DNA from 2 places in the Dyella sp. SYSU CM1112 genome. Region 1 is predicted to be linked to the other one. Evidence: predicted binding sites of a transcription regulator. Region 1 holds the regulator's gene; the other holds the start of a gene.

Region 1 (10,112 bases):
TCGGCTTCGTGCTGCAGCTGGTGTTCCAGGCGGTGTCCTACGGCGGCATCCTGATCGGGCAGAGCATGGGCCTGGGTTTTGCGGAGCTGATCAGTCCCACCAGCAATACCAGCGTGCCGGTGCTTGGGCAGTTCTACATGGTGATGGCGTCGCTGCTGTTCCTGGCGATGGACGGCCATTTGCAAGTGATTGCGTTATTGGCCGACAGTTTTCGCAGCCTCCCGCCCGGTGTGAACGGTCTCGACGAAAAATCATTGTGGACGGTCGTGGCGGCCGGCGGCGATTTGTTCTCCGGCGCGCTGCGTGTTGCCTTGCCGGCGATGACCGCGTTGCTGCTGGTGAATATCGGTTTTGCCGCGACCAGTCGTGCATCGCCGGCCATGAATCTGTTTGCCGTGGGTTTCCCGATCAGCATCTGTATGGGCTTTATCGCGCTGTGGTTGGCGATGCGCGGTTTGGCAAATGCGTATTCGGCGCTGCAGGCGGTGGGTTGGGATGTGATGCGGCATGTGGTGGGGCTTTGATATGCGCGCCCAACGGACGGCCCATGTCCAGCCACTCTCTTCTCCCTCCCCCTGCTGCATGCAGGGGAAGGCGCCGGTTATGGCGAGGAGGTAGCACGCCATGGCCGAGACCGAAAACGAAGACCGCACCGAACGAGCGTCGGAAAAACGCCTGCAGGAAGCGCGCGAGAAAGGCGAGATTCCGCGCTCGCGCGATCTTTCCGGCGCCACGGTGGTGCTGGCCGGTGCGAGCATCCTGATGTCGTACAGCTCCAGCATGTATGTGCATCTGCGGCATATTTATGCGCTGGGCCTGGATTACTCGCGCGACGCTTTGTTCAGCGATGCCCTGATGTCGCGCGTGTTCCACGCCGTGATGGGCGACACCCTGGCGCTGCTGATTCCGGTGTTTGCCGCCACCTTGATCGCCGCAGTCGGATCGTCCGTGTTGATCGGCGGCCTCAACTTCAGTTCGGAAGCCCTGGTGCCGAAGTTCGAACGGCTGGATCCGATCGCGGGATTTGGCCGTCTGTTTGCGCTCAACGGCCTGGTGGAACTGGCCAAGTCGCTGCTGAAAGTCACCTTCATCGGCATCGCGCTGATCATGTTGTTGCGTCATGACGAAGTCGCCGTGATGGCTACCGGCAACGGCGCCATCGGTTACGGCATTGGCGAAGCGCTGTTGCTGGTGGCGCATGCGGCTTTGCTGTTTGCGGTGGTGCTGATGGTGATCGGCGGCATCGACGCGATCTGGCAGCGCTTCGATTACGGACGGCGCCATCGCATGTCCAAGCAAGAGGTGAAGGACGAACACAAGGAAACCGACGGCAATCCGCAGCTGAAAGGTCGCATTCGCCAGATGCAACACCAGATCGCGCGCCGGCGCATGATCCAGGAAGTGCCAAAGGCCGACGTCGTGGTAGTCAACCCCACGCACTTCGCCGTGGCGTTGCGCTACGACGACACGCGCATGCGCGCACCGCGCGTGGTGGCGAAAGGCGTGGATGTGCTCGCCCAGCAGATCCGCCTGGTTGCCGATGCACATCGCATTCCACTGGTGGAAGCGCCGCCGCTGGCGCGCGCGCTGTATGCGACCACCGAGCTTGGGCACGAGATTCCGGCGGCGCTGTATGTCGCGGTCGCGCAAATCCTTGCTTACGTCTACCAACTCAAGCAGGCCACCGAGCAAGGTGGTCCCAGACCCACGGTACCGAAGCCGGATGTGGATCCCGAGCTGCAGGGCCGTTACCGCCAACCGTAAACGAAGCACGTAACTTTCAAGGCGATACGCATGGCTAACGCAAGCGTTCTCGATACCTTCAAGCAGGTCAGCCGGCGCGGTGTCGGTGCGCCGGTAGTGATGCTCGCCATGCTGGCGATGCTGATGCTGCCGCTGCCGCCGTTCGTGCTGGATATTCTCTTCAGCTTCAACATCGCATTGTCGCTGGTGATCCTGCTTGCCGTGGTCTATGTGATGCGGCCGCTGGAATTCGCGGCGTTTCCCACGGTGGTACTGCTGGGCACCTTGCTGCGGCTGGCGCTGAACATCGCATCCAGTCGCGTGATCCTGTTGCACGGCCATGATGGCGCCGGTGCGGCGGGCAAGGTGATCGAAGCCTTCGGCGAGTTCGTGATCGGCGGCAATTTCGCGGTTGGCCTGGTGGTGTTCGGCATCCTCACCATCATCAACTTCGTGGTGGTAACCAAGGGCGCCACGCGCGTGTCGGAAGTGACCGCACGCTTCACCCTGGATTCGATGCCGGGCAAGCAGATGGCGATCGACGCCGACCTCAATGCCGGCCTGCTTACGCAGGAACAGGCGCGCGAACGCCGCCAGGAAGTGCGCGAGGAAGCGGATTTCTACGGTTCGATGGACGGTGCTTCGAAATTCGTGCGCGGCGACGCCACCGCCGGCATCCTGATTCTTTTCATCAACATCATCGGCGGCTTTTTCGTCGGCATGTTGCAGCATGGCCTTTCCGCCGCCGAAGCGGCGCGCACGTACACCTTGCTGACGATCGGCGATGGTCTGGTTGCGCAGGTGCCGGCGCTGATGTTGTCGATCGCTACGGCGGTGATCGTTACGCGCGTGTCCAAGTCGCAGGACATGGGCAAGCAGGTGGTCGGGCAAGTGTTTGCGCAGCCGCGTGCACTGGCCGTGGCCGGCGTGGTGCTGGTGGTGATGGGCATGATCCCAGGCATGCCGAACATCGCGTTCCTGCTGTTGGGCGCGGTGTGCGGCGGTTCCGCCTGGCTGATGATCCGGCGCGAGAAAGAGACGAAAGAGCGGCAAGCCAAGGCATCTGCCGAGGCGTTGCCGGCGCCGGCATCGGCCGAGCGCCTGGAGCTGGGTTGGGAAGACGTGGCCAGCGTCGACCCGGTTGGCCTGGAAGTGGGTTATCGCCTGATCCCCCTGGTGGATAAAAACCAGGGCGGCGAGCTGATGGCGCGCATCAAATCCGTGCGTCGCAAGCTCTCGCAGGAGCTGGGCTTCCTGGTCGCGCCGGTGCATATCCGCGACAACCTCGATCTGGGTCCCAACACGTACCGCATTTCGCTGATGGGGGTGCCGATGGGCGAGGCGGAGGTTTATACCGAGCGTCATCTGGCGATCAATCCCGGTCGCGTGCACGGCACCTTGCAGGGCGTGGCGACGCGCGATCCTGCCTTTGGATTGGAGGCCGTGTGGATCGAGAACAGCCAGCGCGATCATGCGCAGGCGCTCGGTTACACCGTGGTCGACCCGGCGACGGTGATCGCCACGCATCTCTCGCATATCTTGCAGAACCATGCCCATGAGCTGCTGGGTCATCAGGACGTGCAACAGCTGCTGGACCGCCTCTCGCAGAGCGCGCCCAAGCTGGTGGAAGACCTGGTGCCCAAGCGCCTTTCGCTGGGCGTGGTGGTGAAGGTGCTGCAAAACCTGCTGGCCGAGCGGGTGCCGATCCGCAATATGCGCACCATCGTCGAGTCTTTGGCGGAGCACGCGGGGCAGAGTCAGGATCCCGGCGCTTTGACGGCCCATGTGCGTGTGGCGCTGGGCCGCCAGATCGTCCAGGAAATTGCCGGTCTGGGCACGGAAATCCCGGTTCTGACGCTGGCGCCTGAGCTGGAACAGATCTTGCTCGGATCTCTTTCAAGCAGTGGTGCAGCAGGTGCGGCCGTCGAGCCGGGGCTTGCCGACCGCCTGCAGCAAAGCGTCGCTGAAGCGGCGCGGCGGCAGGAGGCAAACGGCGAACCGGCGGTGATGTTGGTACAGCCGCAACTGCGTCCGTGGCTCTCGCGCTTTACCCGCCACGTGGCCCAGAACCTGCATGTACTGGCTTACAACGAAGTACCGGACAACCGTCGTGTGCGATTGGTGCAGGCGATTGGGCGCTGACGGCAACGCCGGCAGCGCGCGGGCCACGGATGGCACGCCGTGAATCAAACACGAACAGCGACAAGGCAAGGCGGCAGTGAGGGATATCGGATGACCATTGATAGCGTGAACAAAAAGCAGCTGCACGTGGCATCCGGTGTCGATCACAGGAGCACCCCATGAAGATCAAACGCTTCATCGCAGCTGACATGCGCCAGGCAATGCGCGATGTGCGCGCCGAGCAGGGCGCCGATGCGGTGATTCTCTCCACCCGCCGGCTTGAGGAAGGCATCGAGATCATCGCGGCTGTCGATTACGACGAAGCGCTGATGCGCGAAGCGGCACGTATCAATGCGCCCACGGCGGCTCCTGCGCCGGCGCCGATGCAGCCGCCGGTGAAAGACGTCGCCAAGGCGCCCATGAAAGAAACGCCGAAGGAGCGCGCCAGGGAAGTCGCCAAGCCGCCGGTAAAAGAACCGGTGCGGGAAACGCGCGCTGCCACGCCGCCGCCACCACCCATGCCTGCAAGCGAGATCGCGTCGCTGCAGCCGGTGATGGAACAGCAGGCGTTGGAAGCCGCGCGCATGCGTACCGAACTCGGCGGCCTGCGGCAGTTGCTGGAGCAGCAATTATCCAGCCTGGCCTGGAACGATATGGAACGCCGCAGTCCGATGCGTGCGCGCGTGTTGCGTGACATGTCGCGGCTGGGCATCGATTCCGATGTGGCGCGGCAACTGATCGACGAACTGCCGGAAGACATCAATGCGGATCAGGCGCGCTACTTGCCGCTCGGCCTGCTGAGCCGCAGCCTGAAGGTGAGTGGCCGTGGCCTGGCGGATGTGTGTGGGGTAACGGCGCTGGTCGGTCCCACCGGCGTCGGCAAGACCACCACGATCGCCAAACTGGCCGCTTGCGCGGTGATGCATCACGGCCCGCAGCAAGTGGCATTGGTGAGCACCGATCACTATCGCATCGGCGCAGCCGCGCAGCTGGAACATTACGGCCGCCTGCTCGGCGTGCGCGTGTATCCCGCGTACGACGCGGCCGGTCTCGCGCAAACGCTGCATCTGCTGCGCGAGCACCACACGGTGCTGGTCGATACCGCTGGCGTTTCCGGCAACGATCCGCGCCTGCAGCAGCAGATGGATGTATTGCGTGAAGCAAGCACGCGCGGAGTCGCCAAGCTGCGCGCCTGCCTGGTGTTGGCCGCGAACGCACAATCCTCCGCGCTTGAAGAATCGGTACGCGCGTACCTGTCATTGCAGCCGAGCGTGTGCATTGCCACCAAGCTCGACGAGGCGCCAAGCCTCGGCGGCCTGCTGTCGGTGCTGATTCGCCATCGCCTTCCGCTCGATTGCACCACTGACGGACAACGCGTTCCCGAAGACATCAGCGCCGCCGACGCGCGCGTGCTGGTGTGCCGCGCAGCGCAGCAGCAGCGAAGGCTGGGGCCGGCGAGCGACGATCTGGATATGGCCGAGCGCTTCGGCATGGCGGTGGCGGGTCTATGAAATCGATAAGTGCCAAGAACTCCAGTTGCATGGCTTGCGTTCCGCCTCTGCGTGCGGGGGAAGGGACAAGAAAGGCGGCATCGCATGAATGAGGCATTGCAAGTGAACCAGGCAGCAGGCTTGCAGAATCTTTTTTCCACTGTGCGCGGGGATCGCGAGGAAATGGACGTTTTTCATCAGGCGGCCAGTCTGCGGCCGGTGGTGTCACGCTCCCGCACGACGCGCACTATTGCCGTCGCCGGCGGTAAAGGCGGTGTCGGCAAGACCACGGTGGCGGTCAATCTGGCGATGGCCTTGGCCATGGGCGGACGTGACGTGATGTTGCTGGATGCCGACATGGGCGTTGCCAACGTGGATGTGCAGCTCGGCCTGAATCCGGCGCGTCACGTGGGGCATTTGCTGGAGGGCCTCTGCGCACTGCAGGACCTGATCATTCCGGCACAGCACGGCCTGAAAGTGATTCCGGGCGGATCGGGCGTGCGCCGGCTGGCCAAGATGGGCAATGGTGAGCATGCCGCGGTGATCCGTGCTTTCGACGAGCTGATCCAGCCGCCGGAATTCCTGATCGTCGATACCGCTGCCGGCGTGGCCGACAACGTAGCGATGTTCGCTGCGGCGTCCGACGACGTGGTGATGGTGGTGTGCGACGAACTGGCCTCGCTCACGGACGCCTACGCCTTGATCAAGATCCTGGCGCATGACTTCGGCGTGCGCCGCTTCCACATTGTCGCCAACATGGTCCGGCAGGCGGGCGACGCAAGGAAACTGTACGAAAAGCTGGCGCGTGTCTGCGGACGCTTCCTGGATGTCGCGCTGGATTACATGGGTATGGTGCCGCAGGACGAATGGCTGCGGCAGGCGATCCGTCGGCAAGGTGCGGTGGTCGATTTGTGGCCATCCAGCCGTGCTGCGATCGGATTCAAGCAATTGGCAGGTGCGGTCGATACATGGGAAAAACCCGCGTACCCGGATCTCGGCCGAATTGCCTTTTTCAGCGGCCAGAGCGCGCCGGCTGCGGGGTGGTGAGATGAACGTGGCTTCGGAATATCTGCAGCTACAACGCGAAGATGCGGACCAACTGGTGCGCAAGCATGCGCCGCTCGTGCGGCGTATCGCTTACCACTTGATGGGTCGTCTGCCTCCGAGCGTCGACGTAGGAGATTTGGTGCAGGCGGGCATGATCGGTTTGCTGGAAGCGGCGCGAAACTTTACGACTGATCGCGCGGCCAGCTTCGAGACGTATGCGGGTATCCGCATACGCGGCGCGATGCTGGACGAATTGCGGCGCACGGACTGGACCCCCCGTTCCGTGCATCGCAAGGTGCGTGAAGTCGCTGAAGTGGTGCGGCAGATTGAAAACGAGACCGGCGCGGATGCGGAAAGCGCCGAGGTGATGAAGCGACTCGGCATCAGTGCCGAGGAATATCACCAGGTGCTGGCCGATGCGACCAGCGCGCGCTTGCTCAGCCTGACCGCGCCCGATGACGGCGAAGGCGGCGATGCCAGCGCGCTGGACGTAGCCGACAACGACAGTCTCGGTCCGCAGGACAGCTTCGAGCAGGACGGCCTGCGCGGAGCATTGGCGGAAGCGATCAGCACGCTGCCCAAGCGCGAGCAACTGGTGATGTCCCTGTACTACGAGCAGGAGCTGAACCTGAAGGAGATTGGCATGGTGCTCGGCGTGACCGAATCGCGCGTGTGCCAGATCCATGGCCAGGCCCTGATCAGGTTGCGTGCGCGCATGGGCCAGTGGCGCGGTTAGCAATCACGAGTGAATCGATAAGGAGCAGGTAACGAGCGTTTCGACAATCAGCGCAAATCACCCGTTTGCGCCGATGGGTGCGGTTCCCTTTCTTCGGGAGAGGGCTTCGCCAGGGGATGACGGTACGGCCAGCGCGTCAAGGCTCAGCCGGTCGCATTTCCTGCGGAACCTTCTTCCGAGGGAAGACAGGCAACTACCACCGGTCCGCGGCGCTCACTCGTTTCCCGGCTCCTCCCCCTCGCTTCAAACGTTTTTGGAGAACGTGTTTGGACAAGAACATGAAAATTCTGGTGGTAGACGATTTCTCCACCATGCGGCGCATCGTTCGCAACCTGCTGGTCGAACTCGGCTTCAGCAACCCGTTGATCCAGGAAGCGGACGACGGCCATAACGCGATGGCGATGTTGAAGGCCAACACCTTCGACATGGTCGTGACCGACTGGAACATGCCCAACATGACCGGTATCGAGCTGCTGCAGGCGATTCGCGCCGAACCCAAGCTGAAGGGCCTGCCGGTGCTGATGGTGACCGCCGAGAACAACCGCGAGCAGATCATTGCCGCCGCCCAGGCCGGCGTGAACGGCTACATCGTCAAGCCTTTCACCGCGATCACGCTGAAGGAAAAGCTGGACAAGATTTTCGAGCGCCTGGCAGCCAGTGGAGCTTCCGCATGAATGCAAACGCGATCGCCGCATTGAACGACGGCTTGCCTCCTGAAGTGCTTGATCTGCTCAACAGCAAGGACGGCGCAACGTTCGAACAGGCGCTGGATACGATGGTGCGCCAGCGCGAACAGCATCTGTTCCGCGCCCTGGGCGTGCTTGCCCGCGACCTGCACGGTGCCGTTTGCCGACTGGGCAGCGACCTTGCCAACGAAGGCGTGCCGGACAGCATGGTCGATGCGCGCAACTATCTGGGTGAAGTGCTGGAAATGAGCGCGCAGGCCGCCCACCGCAGCCTGGATTTCGTCGACCGCATCCGCCCGGAAGCCGAGGCACTGTCGAATAACGCTACCGCCGTGCTGGATTTCAACAGCGGCGAAACCGATCCGGCTGCCGTGCTGGCGCGCCAGGCCAAGGTGTTTGCCAGTGCGTGCTGCGAAGGCCTCAATGACATGGTGCTGGTGCAGTCGTGGCAAGACCTCGCCGGCCAGCGCGTGAAGAAGGTCGTGAGCTTTATCGAAAGCGTGGAATCGTCATTGCTGGAACTCGTGCGCCTGACCGGTGCGCTGGCCGGACGCGAAGCGCCGGTAGAAGTGGCGAAAGTTTCCAGCCAGGACGAAGTGGACCGTCTGCTGAGCGAGTTTGGGTTCTGAGCATGCTGGGGATGCCTGGTCGTCCGCTGCTGCAACTGACCACCTCTCCGCTTGCGGGAGCCAGGTCGCGTACCAGCGTGTGGGTGAGCCGCAAGCCAAGGACTGACCATAAACAATTCCCTGTCTCGCGTGATGCTCGGGAAGCGGCGGCGTCAACCTTGCAGCAAGCTCGTGCAACCCCACCCCAACCCTCCCCTGCGCACAGGGGAGGGAGTACATCCCGGCATGTTGCAGCGCGCAGGAAGGCACATTGATGGATGCCAATCTCGACAGCGAACTGCGTGACGATTTCCTGGTCGAGGCCGGGGAGCTGGTGCAGCGTCTTGGTGAACAGCTAGTTGAACTGGAAGCGTCGCCGCACGATCGCGAACTGCTCAATGCCGTGTTTCGCGTGTTTCATACCGTCAAGGGTGGCGCGGGCTTCTTGAGCATCGAGCCGATGGTGCAGTTGTGCCATTGCGCGGAAGAATTGCTCAACGACGCGCGTAACGAGAAGCTGGTACTGAACGCGGCACACATGGATGCGCTGCTTGAATCGCTGGATTTGCTCAATGCGATGATGGCTGCGTTATCCAGCGGCGAGGCCATGGCGTCACCGCCCGAAGCATTGCTGGAGCGTTTGCGCCCCGTCGTCGAGACGGCCGTGTTCGCGGCGCAGCCTGCTAAACCTACGCGTGCAGCCGATCCGATCGAAGCCGAGTTCGAAGCGCTGCTCGACACCTTATATGGACAGGGCGGAGTGCCGGGCGCACCCAAGCACGCTTCCAACGAGATCAACGACGACGAATTCGAAAGTCTGCTCGATGCGTTGCATGGCAGGGGCAGCGCCCCCGGCGCCAAGGCGGCCGAACCCGAAAAGAAAGACATCAGCGACGACGAGTTCGAAGCTTTGCTGGATAACCTGCATGGCAAGGGCAGCGCGCCGGGTCAGGCGGCGGCAGCTTCGCCGATACCGGCACCCGAACCGCCGCGTGCGGAACCCGTGCGTGCCGAACCGGCACGTGCAGCGGCCAGTGCAAAATCGTCGGCAACCGAAAGCACGGTACGCGTGGATACTGCACGCCTGGATGCGCTTGTCAGTCGCGCCGGTGAATTGGTGTTGCTGCGCAACCGGCTGCTGAGCCTGGCTACGCGCAGCGACAACGAAACGCTGTCCGCGATGGCCGGTGACCTGGATCGCGTATCGGATGATCTGCAGACTGCTGTGCTCGGCATGCGCATGCAGCCGGTGGGCCGCCTGTTCCAGCGTTTTCCGCGCATTGTGCGCGATCTGGCGCGACAGCTCGGCAAAGATATCGAGCTGATCACCGAGGGTGAAGATACCGATCTGGATCGCAGCCTGGTCGAAGCACTGGCCGATCCGCTGATTCATTTGCTGCGCAATGCGGTCGATCACGGTCTTGAAGATCCGGCCGGCCGCGAGCGTGCCGGCAAACCGAAGAAGGGCAAGGTCACGCTGTCGGCCAGCCAGCGCGGCGAGCGCATCGTGATTTCGGTCAGCGACGATGGTCGCGGCATGGATCCGGAAGTGCTTCGCCGTAAAGCGGTAGAGAAAGGTGTCATCGATGCGACGCAGGCGGCACGCCTGTCCGAGGTCGAATGCTACGAACTGATTTTTCGCCCCGGCTTCAGCACTGCTGCCACGATCTCGGATATTTCC
Region 2 (10,112 bases), on a different contig from region 1:
CGTATTACCGCGACAGGGTGCAGGGCACGATGATGGATACGATGATGCGTCGTGCGCGCAACGGTTCTTGCGCGCAGTCCAGGCCACTCCGCACGTCCTGCCGTCTGATCGCTGAGCCACGCCGTGCCAGCAACGCCAATCAGCAGTGCGAGCAGACTCAACGTGGCAGTAGTACGCAATCTCGGCATGATGGTACGGCTAGCGCCCGGCTCAAGGCCTTTCCAGGATGGCTGTCACGCCCATGCCGCCTGCGGTGCAGATGGAAATCAATCCGCGGCCCGTGCCTTTCTGTTCCAGCAACTTCGCAAGCGTGGCGACGATGCGTGCGCCCGTGGCGGCAAAAGGATGTCCTACGGCAAGGCTGGAGCCATGCACATTGAGCCTGGCCGGATCGATACTGCCAAAGGGAGCATCCAGGCCAAGCCGGTTTTTGCAGTAATCGGCTGATTCCCATGCACGCAAGGTGCACAGTACCTGCGCCGCGAAGGCTTCATGAATTTCATAGAAGTCGAAATCCTGCAGGCTGAGGCCATGCCGCGCCAGCATGCGTGGTACCGCGATCGTGGGTGCCATCAGCAGGCCTTCGCCGTGCACGAAATCCACCGCCGCCACCTCGGCATCGCGTACGTAGGCCTGGATTGTCAGCCCGCGCTTCGCTGCCCACGCCTCGCTGCCCAGCAGCACCGCCGATGCACCGTCGGACAGGCCGGTGGAATTGCCGGCGGTCAGCGTGCCCAGGCCGGAACTCTTGTCGAAGGCGGGCTTCAATGCGGCCAGCTTTTCCATGCTGCTATCGGGGCGCAAGAAACCATCGCGCTTCAATCCGCGGAACGGCACCACCAAATCATCGAAGAAACCCGCTTCGTAGGCGGCGGCGAGTTTGCGGTGGCTTTCCAGTGCAAGGCGATCCTGTTCCTCGCGGCCGATGCGCCATTCGCGCGCCATCTTTTCGCAGTGTTCCCCCATCGACATGCCGGTGCGTGGCTCAGCTACGCCGGGAAACGCCGGCTTCAATTCACTGAACGAAAACCCGCGCACGGCAGTCTTCAGCTTGTCCAGCGGCGTCTTGGCGCGATTGACGGCAAGAAGACGCTTGCGCAGGCGCTGGCTGTAAACGATCGGCACATCGCTCGTGGTATCCGACCCGCCGGCAATACCGGCTTCGATTTGTCCGGCCGCGATCTTGTTGGCAATGATGAGGGTGTTGTCGAGCGAGGTGCCGCAGGCACGCGCCGTGGTGATGCCGGGTGTGGTCGGGGCCAGGCCGGAACTGAGCACCGCTTCGCGCGCCAGATTCCATTCGGAGGAGTGCTTGATCACCGCACCCATGGCGACTTCGCCGAGTTCCACCCCATGCAGCCCAAAGCGTTCCACCAGGGCGCCCAGCACCTTCACCGACATGCCGAAGTTGCCCACGTCCGCATAGGCAGTGTTGTTGCGGCAGAACGGGATGCGCACACCACCGATGACGCCAACGCGCTGCTGCGTGTTTTCCATAGCCTCACTTGATCCCGATACACCGATCAGGCAAGGCTAACCCGCTTGCTGCGTTCGCGAAAGCCCGAATCGGCTGGCAATCAGCGAATGTTAGACTTGCTTGGCTGCATGGCAGCAGGGCATGGGCGGCAGGCACGATGCGCCGCTCATCCACGCCTCCATTCGTTTGATCGCCCCGTTCAATCAGGTATCTCCACGTGGAATCCACGCCGCTGCAAGCGCTGTCCGCCGTCCTGGCCCTGGAACTCTCACCCGGAGACCATCCGCAGCGACTGAGCTTGCAGCGCGACGAGGCGGCGGCACTGGCCGCGCTGGTGGCGGAGGATCTGCATGCGCTGGTGCCGCAGGTCGCACAAGCCCGGTTGGCGGTCGCTGGCGCGGTCTTCGACGCCGTCGAACTGCTGCGCCCCGGCTTCCCCGTCTGGGCGACGCTGGATGAATTGGCGCGCCGTGTCCCTCGTGGCCAGCTGGAAAACGTCGTCGCTTTCGGCAGCCACGAGGGACGCATGCCAGCGCAGCCGCTCGAACCGGATCCGGCTTATGCCGACGGACCGATGCGCCTGCTGCCGCTCAGCTTGCTGGTACCCGAAGACATGGCGCTTGAGCTATCCGAACAGTTGGAAGTCGAACTGGTTGGCCGTGGCGAAGCCGGCGCGCGCACCGCCGATTGGCTGATGCGCCATTTAGGCATTCACCTCGAACATGCGCGCTACCTGAGCCGCGATGACTTGCTCGCACTGACCTGCGTGCAATATGAACATGTGAATCTCGCACCCCTGTGGCAGCTGCTGGAAGCCGCCATGCTGACGCCCTATCGGGCTGAAACGACACTCAGTGCGCGCGGTCTTGGCTGGCGCTATGCCGATGGCAAGGCTTGGGTGCAATCGCCTGCAACATGGCTGGCGGAACAAACCGGTGCTCTTTCCGAACGCGGCCATGGCTTTGCCGGCATCCTGTTCGAGTTACGCCAGTACGCGGCACTGCTGCGGGCGCATGGCCTGCCACTCCAACTCGACACCGCTTCCGCCTCGGCCGGCGGAGAAGGCTGGCTGGCCGATATCCTGGCTGCGCCTCACGATGGTTACGATGCCCCGGCACTCTTCGCCCATGAAGCGGCCGGGCTCGGTATCGTGGCGGTGACGGTGGCGCAGCATGGAGAGGCGGGCCGCGCGCAGGTGCTGGCTCATGCTTATCCCCTGCAACCGGAAGCGCTCGGCGCGATGATGACTGCACTGGCCGACCGTTTCGGTACCGCCAACGATCTGCATGCACTCGGCCGGATCCAGCTCGACGACTCCGGCCAGCTCGGCGCGCCTTCGGCCTCTTTGCACTGATACGGCTGGCTGCGACAGCCTCGCAACTGTCGCAGGTGCAATTGAAACGCCGTCCGGCGCATGATGTGCCCATCTCGGTCGAACCGAACTCGCATGCCCAAGCTGACGCCTTCCGTCGAAGACGATTCGTTGCCCCCAGAACAGGGGCTCGACCTGCTCGCTCACGTCGTACAAAACGTACCCGCGCTGATCACGTACATCGATCCACACGAGCGATTCATCTTCGCCAACGAGGCATACCGCCTTTGGTTCGACATCAATCCGGCCGACATCATGGGCCGTCCGATCAGCGAGGTGCTGGATCCGGAAAGCTATCTGCGCCTGCGCTCCGCCCTGCTGCAAGCGCTGGGCGGGCATGCCTCCAGCTACGAAGGGCAGCTTTTCAATCGCTCGCAGCATCGCTATGTGCACGGCAGCTTCACCCCCGACCGAGATGAACAAGGCCGTTTGCGCGGTGTGTTTACCGTGTTCACCGACATCACCGAGCGGCACGCACTGGAAGAGCAGTTGCGCGAAAGCGAACAGCGCTTTTCGCAGGCGTTCCAGCATGCTGCGGTAGGCATGGCGCTGATCCTTCCCGGTGGCCGATACCAGCGCGTGAACGCGTCGCTATGCAACATGTTGGGTTACACCGAAGCGCAGATGCGCGGCATGACGTGGCGTGAAGTGACCCATCCGGATGATCTTCCGGTCAACGAGGCACTGGCCGACCAGATCGCCAACGGCAAGCGCGAAGCCTTCCAAACCGAAAAGCGCTATATCCATCACGACGGGCATATCGTGCATGTCCTGTTGAGCGTGGCGCAGGTTCGCAGCGAATCGGGCCAACTGAACTATCTGGTGAGCCAGGTCCAGGACATCACCAAACGCAAGCAATACGAAGAAGCGTTGTTTCGCGAGCGCCAGCTGGCCGAAGTCACCCTCAATTCGATCGGTGATGCGGTGATCACCGCGGACGTTTCGCTCAACGTCACCTCGCTCAATCCGATCGCGGAAGCCATGACCGGGTGGGCCAGCGCGGATGCCAAGGGCTGCCCATTGGATGACGTTTTCCGGCTGCGTGACATCAATCAGCGCCAGCCGCTGGACAATCCGTTGCGCCAGGCGATCCGGCGCAATGCCATCGTGGATTTCAGTGGCCGCGCGATCCTGCTTCATCGCAATGGCTTTGAAACGCCGATCGAAACCTCCACCGCATTGATCCACGATCACACTGGCAACGTGACCGGTGGGGTGCTGGTCTGCCATGACATCAGCGAGAACCGCACGCTCGCATTGAAGATGATCCAGCTGGCCCAGCACGACACGCTGACCGGCCTGCCCAATCGCAGCCTGTTGTATGCGCGCATCGAGCAGGCCACGGCGATGGCGACGCAGCGTCATCGCCAATGCGCTCTGCTGTATCTGGACCTGGATCATTTCCGGCGCGTCAACGACACGCTTGGTCACGGCGTGGGCGACCAGGTGCTGCAGGCGGTGGCGCATCAGATTCGCGGCGCGTTGCGTGACGGCGAGGATCTCGCTTTCCGCTACAACGGCGATGAATTCGTCGTGCTGCTGCCGCGCGTGGACGATGCCGACGAAGCCGCCGATTTCGCGCGCAAGCTGCTGGATGCCTGTGCGCAAACGCATGTCTCGCATCTTCCAGCGCTCGACATCCGCGCCAGCATCGGCATCAGCCTGTTTCCGCGCGACGGCACCGAACCGGATGCGCTGGTACGGACAGCCGATGCAGCGATGTACGAAGTAAAAATGCAGGGGCGCCACGGCTACTGCTTCTACGCGCCAGAGATGAGCCAGCGCTCCGCTGCCAGCCAGCGGATTGAAAACGTGCTTCGCCACGCGCTGGCACATGGCGAGCTGTCTTTGCAATATCAGCCGAAAGTAGATGCCACGCTCGGTCACATTGTCGGCGCGGAAGCGTTATTGCGCCTGCAGGTGAATGGGCAGGACCTGTTTGTGCCGGACCAGTTCATTCCGGTAGCGGAAGATACCGGCCTGATCGTTTCGATCGGCACCTGGGCTCTGCGCGAAGCCTGCGCACAAGCGCGCGCCTGGCAACGGCAAGGCCACCCGATTCCGGTCTCGGTAAACGTTTCGCCGCTGCAATTCCAGTACGCCGGTTTTTACGAGCGCATGGATAGCATTCTCAACGAAACAGGACTCGATCCCGGCCTGCTCGAACTCGAACTCACCGAGCGCACCGTGATGAGCGGCGGCGACGGCACCATTCGATTATTGCGGCGCATACGCCAACGCGGCGTGCGCCTGTCGCTGGATGATTTCGGCACCGGCTACAGCAGCTTGTCCTATCTCAAACATTTCCCGGTCGATGCCTTGAAAATCGATCGCGCCTTCGTCCGCGATATCACTCAGGATGCTGAAACGGCCGCCATCACCAGCGCCATCATCGCGATGGCGCGCAGCCTCAACAAGGATGTGATCGCGGAAGGCGTGGAAACCGAAGTGCAAAGCGCTTTCCTGCGCAATGCGGGATGCTCACAGATGCAAGGCTTTCTGTTCGGCGCACCGATGGCGGCGGAGGCCTTCTGGCAACGCCTGATCGAACACGGCAAAGCATGAAGACACGGCGCAAGCACGCAAGCTTGCGCCGCTAGCCCACGTAGCCTTCGTTCGCGCGAAATACACGCCGTACCTCCTGTTGCGCGCGATCGACCAGTACGTCGGGCAACCGGTCCAGGCGATTCTGTGCGGGCGGCGTAGCGCGATCGATCACATGGTTGTCCGCCAGCATCTGGATCATCGCCAAATGATCGGCAGCAAGCAGCGCATTGCCCAATTCGGTCACGGCGGCCTTCGAACGGATTTCCAGCCGTTCGCGCAGAGCTTCGATCACATTCGGCGGCAATTCCCAATGTCTCGCCGCACGCAGGGTAATGTGATTGGCGAGGTGGATATAGCTCATCAAAAACGCGCGGCTGAAAACGCCGAGCGTCGGTGGCGCTTCCTGATCGAGCACCCTGACCATCGCGCCCACGCCGGCATTGCAAACCACGCCGGCGAGATAGGCTTCGAACGGATCGCCGTGGCCCCTGGCCATGTACATGCTGGCGTGCGCGCAACGCTCGGCGTGGTCCCATAGGCGCTGACCCGCGGCGTGCCCGAGCATACCCGCACTCGCCTGCAGGATCGGCTTCATCACATGTTGCGTGACCATCTGGCGCAAACCGTCATGCCCCAGCAGCACTACGGCGTGCTGAAGACTGCTGATCGGGCGTGCCGTGCGGTAATGTGCGCTGCGCGTCACGCGCATCACTTCACCGACCAGCACCGGGTCACGACCTATCAACTTCGCGACCTTGGTTCCATCGGAATGCTCGCTCTTCAGCAGGCGCAGCAGTTGCGGCAGCACTTCCGGCAGGCGCGGCAAGCTGGCGATATCGAAGCGATCGCCTCCGCACAACTCATCCAGCCGCTTGATCATGACCTGCTCTTGCGGCCGCCATTCCATGGCATCCGAAACAGGCATTCCCAGCACCAGGCGATAGAACCAATCCTGGACATCGGCACTGCTCAACGGCAGTGCTTGTGTCTCAGGCGACGCCTCTTCCGGCCAGGGCAATACCACGCCGAAGCGCGGTCGCTCATGAAGCTCCTCGCGTGCAAACAGTCGTTTCCAGAATCCGGCCATATCCCCGACTCGAAGCCTCTCCCCTTGCGAGAAATATCGGCAGACGGGCGGGGATCTTGACTGGGTGTGGTCACCCTTGCACGCAGCGCAATCCCTACTGCTCTGCCTCCCCCTGCAAGCAGGGGGAGGCGTTTCAAGCTTTGCTTCCCGGCGAGGAGCAAGACGCCGCTTACTTGGTCCGCGGCGCGACGATCGCCCCGATCAGATCCTTGCCGTCGCCACGCACCAGATGCGGATAGCGCAGGCCACCGTGGTAGTCCACCTTGACCGTGCTGTAGACGTCCACGTTCTGCACCAGCAACTCGATCGGCGCCTGGGAGGACTTGGCTGCGGTGATCGCATCTTTCAGCGCATCGGTAGAGAAATCACGACCGTTGACGGCCACGATGGTCAAGCCTGGCACCAGGCCAGCCTTGAAGGCGGGACCATTCCATTGCACGTCGCCGATGCGGCCCTTCTGGCTGACCGTCAGGCCGATCGAATACGCCAGATTCGCACCATGGCGCAGACCTTCAAGGGCTTTCTCTTCCGCATTCGGCGTGTCGTTGAATACCAGCTTCCAGCCGCCGTCTTCGATGCCGTGCTCGGGCAAGTCGGGGCCGGTGTAATCCAGGCGATCGCGCAGGAACTTCGCCCAATCGAACGGCTGCACCTGATTGAGCGTGTTGACCACATCATCGAAGGTGTAGGTCTTGGTGACGTAGCTGCCGTTGTCCATGCCGTAGAAGGCATGCGCGAAATCATCCAGCGAACGCTTGCCGTTGCTGAGTTCGCGGATCTTGGTATCGACGTCCAGCCACAGCAGCTGGCCTTCCGGATAGAAATCGGTGCCGCGGATCCAGTTGATCCAGCTGCCGGAGCCGTAATAAGTGAGCGGCGAAGCGTCGGCGGTATCCTGCAGCGAGCGCCAGGCGCGACCGGTGCGATAGGTCATGGCGCCGGCGATGTTAGCGATCGAGTCGCGGTATTGCGCCGGTGTCCACAGCCCTGCGCGTGCCGTCAGCACGCCGCACCAGTAATCGGTGAGGCCTTCGTAAACCCAAAGCAGATCGTCCTGCATCGGCACGTTGAAATTCGGCGTCCATAAGTCGGCCGGACGGCGGAATTTACCGTTCCACGAGTGCACGAATTCATGCGGCATCAGGCTGGCCGCAACCAGGTGCATGTCGTCATCGGTGAAGAAATCCGCCGGCAGGCGATCGTCGCTGGACTGGTGATGCTCCAGACCGAAGTGTCCGGTGTGATCCGACAGCGTCAGCAAAAAGTCGTAGTGACTGTAGTGATGGGCCCCGAACAGCAAGTTGGTTTGCTTCACGACGTTGCGCTGCTGCTCCAACTGTTTGGGAGTGAGCTGCACGTCTTTGGCCGAATCGCCCACCACGTTCAAATGCACCGGCACGCTACCGCCGGGCGTGAGGTCGACGCGATTGAAATGCGCACCGGCGATCAGCGGCGAATCCACGAAGTTATTGAAGCTCACTGGCTTGAAATGAATGGTGGCGCCGGACTGGCTCTCCACCTGCAACGCCGTCCCGAACTTCCAACCCTGCGGCAATTCCACGGTGGGCTGGATCTGGATCTGGCGTGTGTAATACCCGGCCGGATAGAACGCCACCTGGTTGAATTCCACATCGACCAGATCAGGCGTGGAGGATGCACTGGCGCCGAAATTGCTGCCTTCGCCAGCACCCGGCGAGAGGAATTCGAATTCGAGATCGAGCTGGTTTACGCCCTGCGGCACGTCGAGATGAATCGCGAACATATCGCGCAGGTCACGGCGCCAGGGCAGTTGCTTGCCGTTGGCGCGAATGATCAGGCCGGCGACGTTTTCCACCGGACCGGAGGGCGCGTGTTCGCCCGGAATCCACTTGGGATAGAACAGGGTGAGCGCACCCGATTTCACCGGAATGGTTTCGTGCGAACGGAAGATGCGCTTGCCGGCATCAGAGAGATCCACATTGACTGTCAGCATGCCTGCGTAAGGCTGATCGGCCGGTGGCGGCACGGCAGTGGACTCAGACTGCGCGGCTGCCGTGGCCGACAAAGAACAGGCTGCCATGACAGCAGCAGCGATCAAGCTGAAACGCAAGGAATGGGACTTCACGCAAGGACTCCAGGCAGGTGCCATCCAGGCAAAACCCCCAGAAGGATGGCAGGACGATGAGACCGCCTATCGGCGGATGCCCCCGCATGGTGAGCCAAACGCCTGCCCCCCTCCCCTGCCAGACGTCATGCCGGACGCCCTCTTCTTATGGTGCAACGCGAGAAGAAAAAGCTGACTTGCACGACGAAGCGCAAATACATGCAACGCGATGGAGCATCGGCATCCATCGCATCCGGTTCGCTTTTTATCAGGGACGTTCCAACTTGCTGTGCCGGATCCCGTATCCGAAATAGATCACACACCCCAGCGCCATCCAGATGATGAAACGCTCGAACGTGATCCACGGTAGACCGCCGATGCGATGCCAGCCATCGCTGTCCAGCCACGGCACACCGAAAATCAGCAGCAGCGAAAACAACACGCCCAGCGGGGCGACCACCGCCAGCGCCGGCGCGCGGAAGCTGCGCACCACGTGCGGTTTGCGCAGGCGTAGCACCAGCACTGCCGTGCAAATGATGATGAAGGCGCTGAGCGTGCCGATGTTCACCAACTCGGCCACTTCGCCGATCGGCAACAGGCCCGATACCACCGCCGTGAAGACACCCAGGATCACCGTCGGCCGTGCGGGCGTGCCGAACGTCGGGTGGATGTGCGCGAACCAGCCGGGCAGCAAACCATCCCGCGCAAGCGCAAACCAGATGCGCGCTGCGCCCAGCATGAAAGCAAACAGCACGCTGGTTACGCCGATCACCGCTGCCACGGCAATCGTGATGCTCAGCCAATGCAGGCCGATCGATTCGAATGCATCGGATACCGATGCATCGCCGCCCAGGTGGCTGTAGTGCGTAATGCCGGTCAGCACCAGCGACACCGCGATGTACAACACCATGGCGACGGCAAGCGAGAGCAGCACCGCACGAGGCAAATCACGCTGCGGGTGACGTGCCTCTTCCGCCGCCGTCGTCAAGGTGTCGTAGCCGAATACGGCGAAGAACACCACGCTCGCGCCCGTCAGCACGCCGGCCCAACCGAAATGCCCTACGCCCTGTGCATCGACGACGCGCGGCGGAATGAACGGATGCCAGTTGGAGACATGTATGTAGAACGCACCCACACCGACCACCAGCAACACGCCGATCACCTTGATGGCTACCACCAGCGTATTGAAGCGCGCCCCCCATTCCGTGCGTACGGTCAGCAGCGCTGCCACCAGCAACGACACGATAGCGGCAATGATGTTGAAACGATGCCCATCGCTCGGCGCGGCCACCGCGTGCGCGCCATGTACGCCGAAGATCTGCTGCAGGTAGTACGTCATCGTCTGCGTACTCATGCTTTGCTGCGCCCAATCCGGCAGATGGACGCCTACCGAACTAAGCAACACCTGCACATAACCGGACCAGCCGATCGCCACGACCGCTACCACCAATGCGTATTCCAGCAACAGATCCCAGCCGATGACCCAGGCGACGAATTCGCCCAGCACCGCATAGCCATAGGTATACGCGCTGCCGGTCACCGGAAT

Evidence for each region. The regulator FliA, encoded in region 1, starts transcription of late flagellar genes. The targets are predictions, from matches to a motif close to TAAAGTTTNNCNNNCNNNGGCCGATAA.
Region 2: the regulator FliA is predicted to act here: its motif matches at 6,517-6,543, upstream of AC4HNJ_RS08850 (HDOD domain-containing protein).

The regions. Positions count from the first base shown of each region.
Region 1 is NZ_JBZEGI010000003.1:327,757-337,868, reverse strand. Features, by position in the region: gene fliR (flagellar biosynthetic protein FliR) at 1-524, shown strand, start outside; gene flhB (flagellar biosynthesis protein FlhB) at 625-1,764, shown strand; gene flhA (flagellar biosynthesis protein FlhA) at 1,795-3,885, shown strand; gene flhF (flagellar biosynthesis GTPase FlhF) at 4,044-5,375, shown strand; gene AC4HNJ_RS07175 (MinD/ParA family ATP-binding protein) at 5,460-6,401, shown strand; gene AC4HNJ_RS07170 (RNA polymerase sigma factor FliA) at 6,403-7,137, shown strand; gene cheY (chemotaxis response regulator CheY) at 7,404-7,811, shown strand; gene AC4HNJ_RS07160 (protein phosphatase CheZ) at 7,808-8,452, shown strand; gene AC4HNJ_RS07155 (chemotaxis protein CheA) at 8,706-10,112, shown strand, end outside.
Region 2 is NZ_JBZEGI010000004.1:332,497-342,608, reverse strand. Features, by position in the region: gene AC4HNJ_RS08870 (TonB family protein) at 1-188, opposite strand, end outside; gene AC4HNJ_RS08865 (acetyl-CoA C-acetyltransferase) at 211-1,497, opposite strand; gene AC4HNJ_RS08860 (hypothetical protein) at 1,695-2,831, shown strand; gene AC4HNJ_RS08855 (sensor domain-containing protein) at 2,925-5,414, shown strand; gene AC4HNJ_RS08850 (HDOD domain-containing protein) at 5,446-6,483, opposite strand; gene AC4HNJ_RS08845 (M61 family metallopeptidase) at 6,653-8,587, opposite strand; gene AC4HNJ_RS08840 (amino acid permease) at 8,835-10,112, opposite strand, start outside.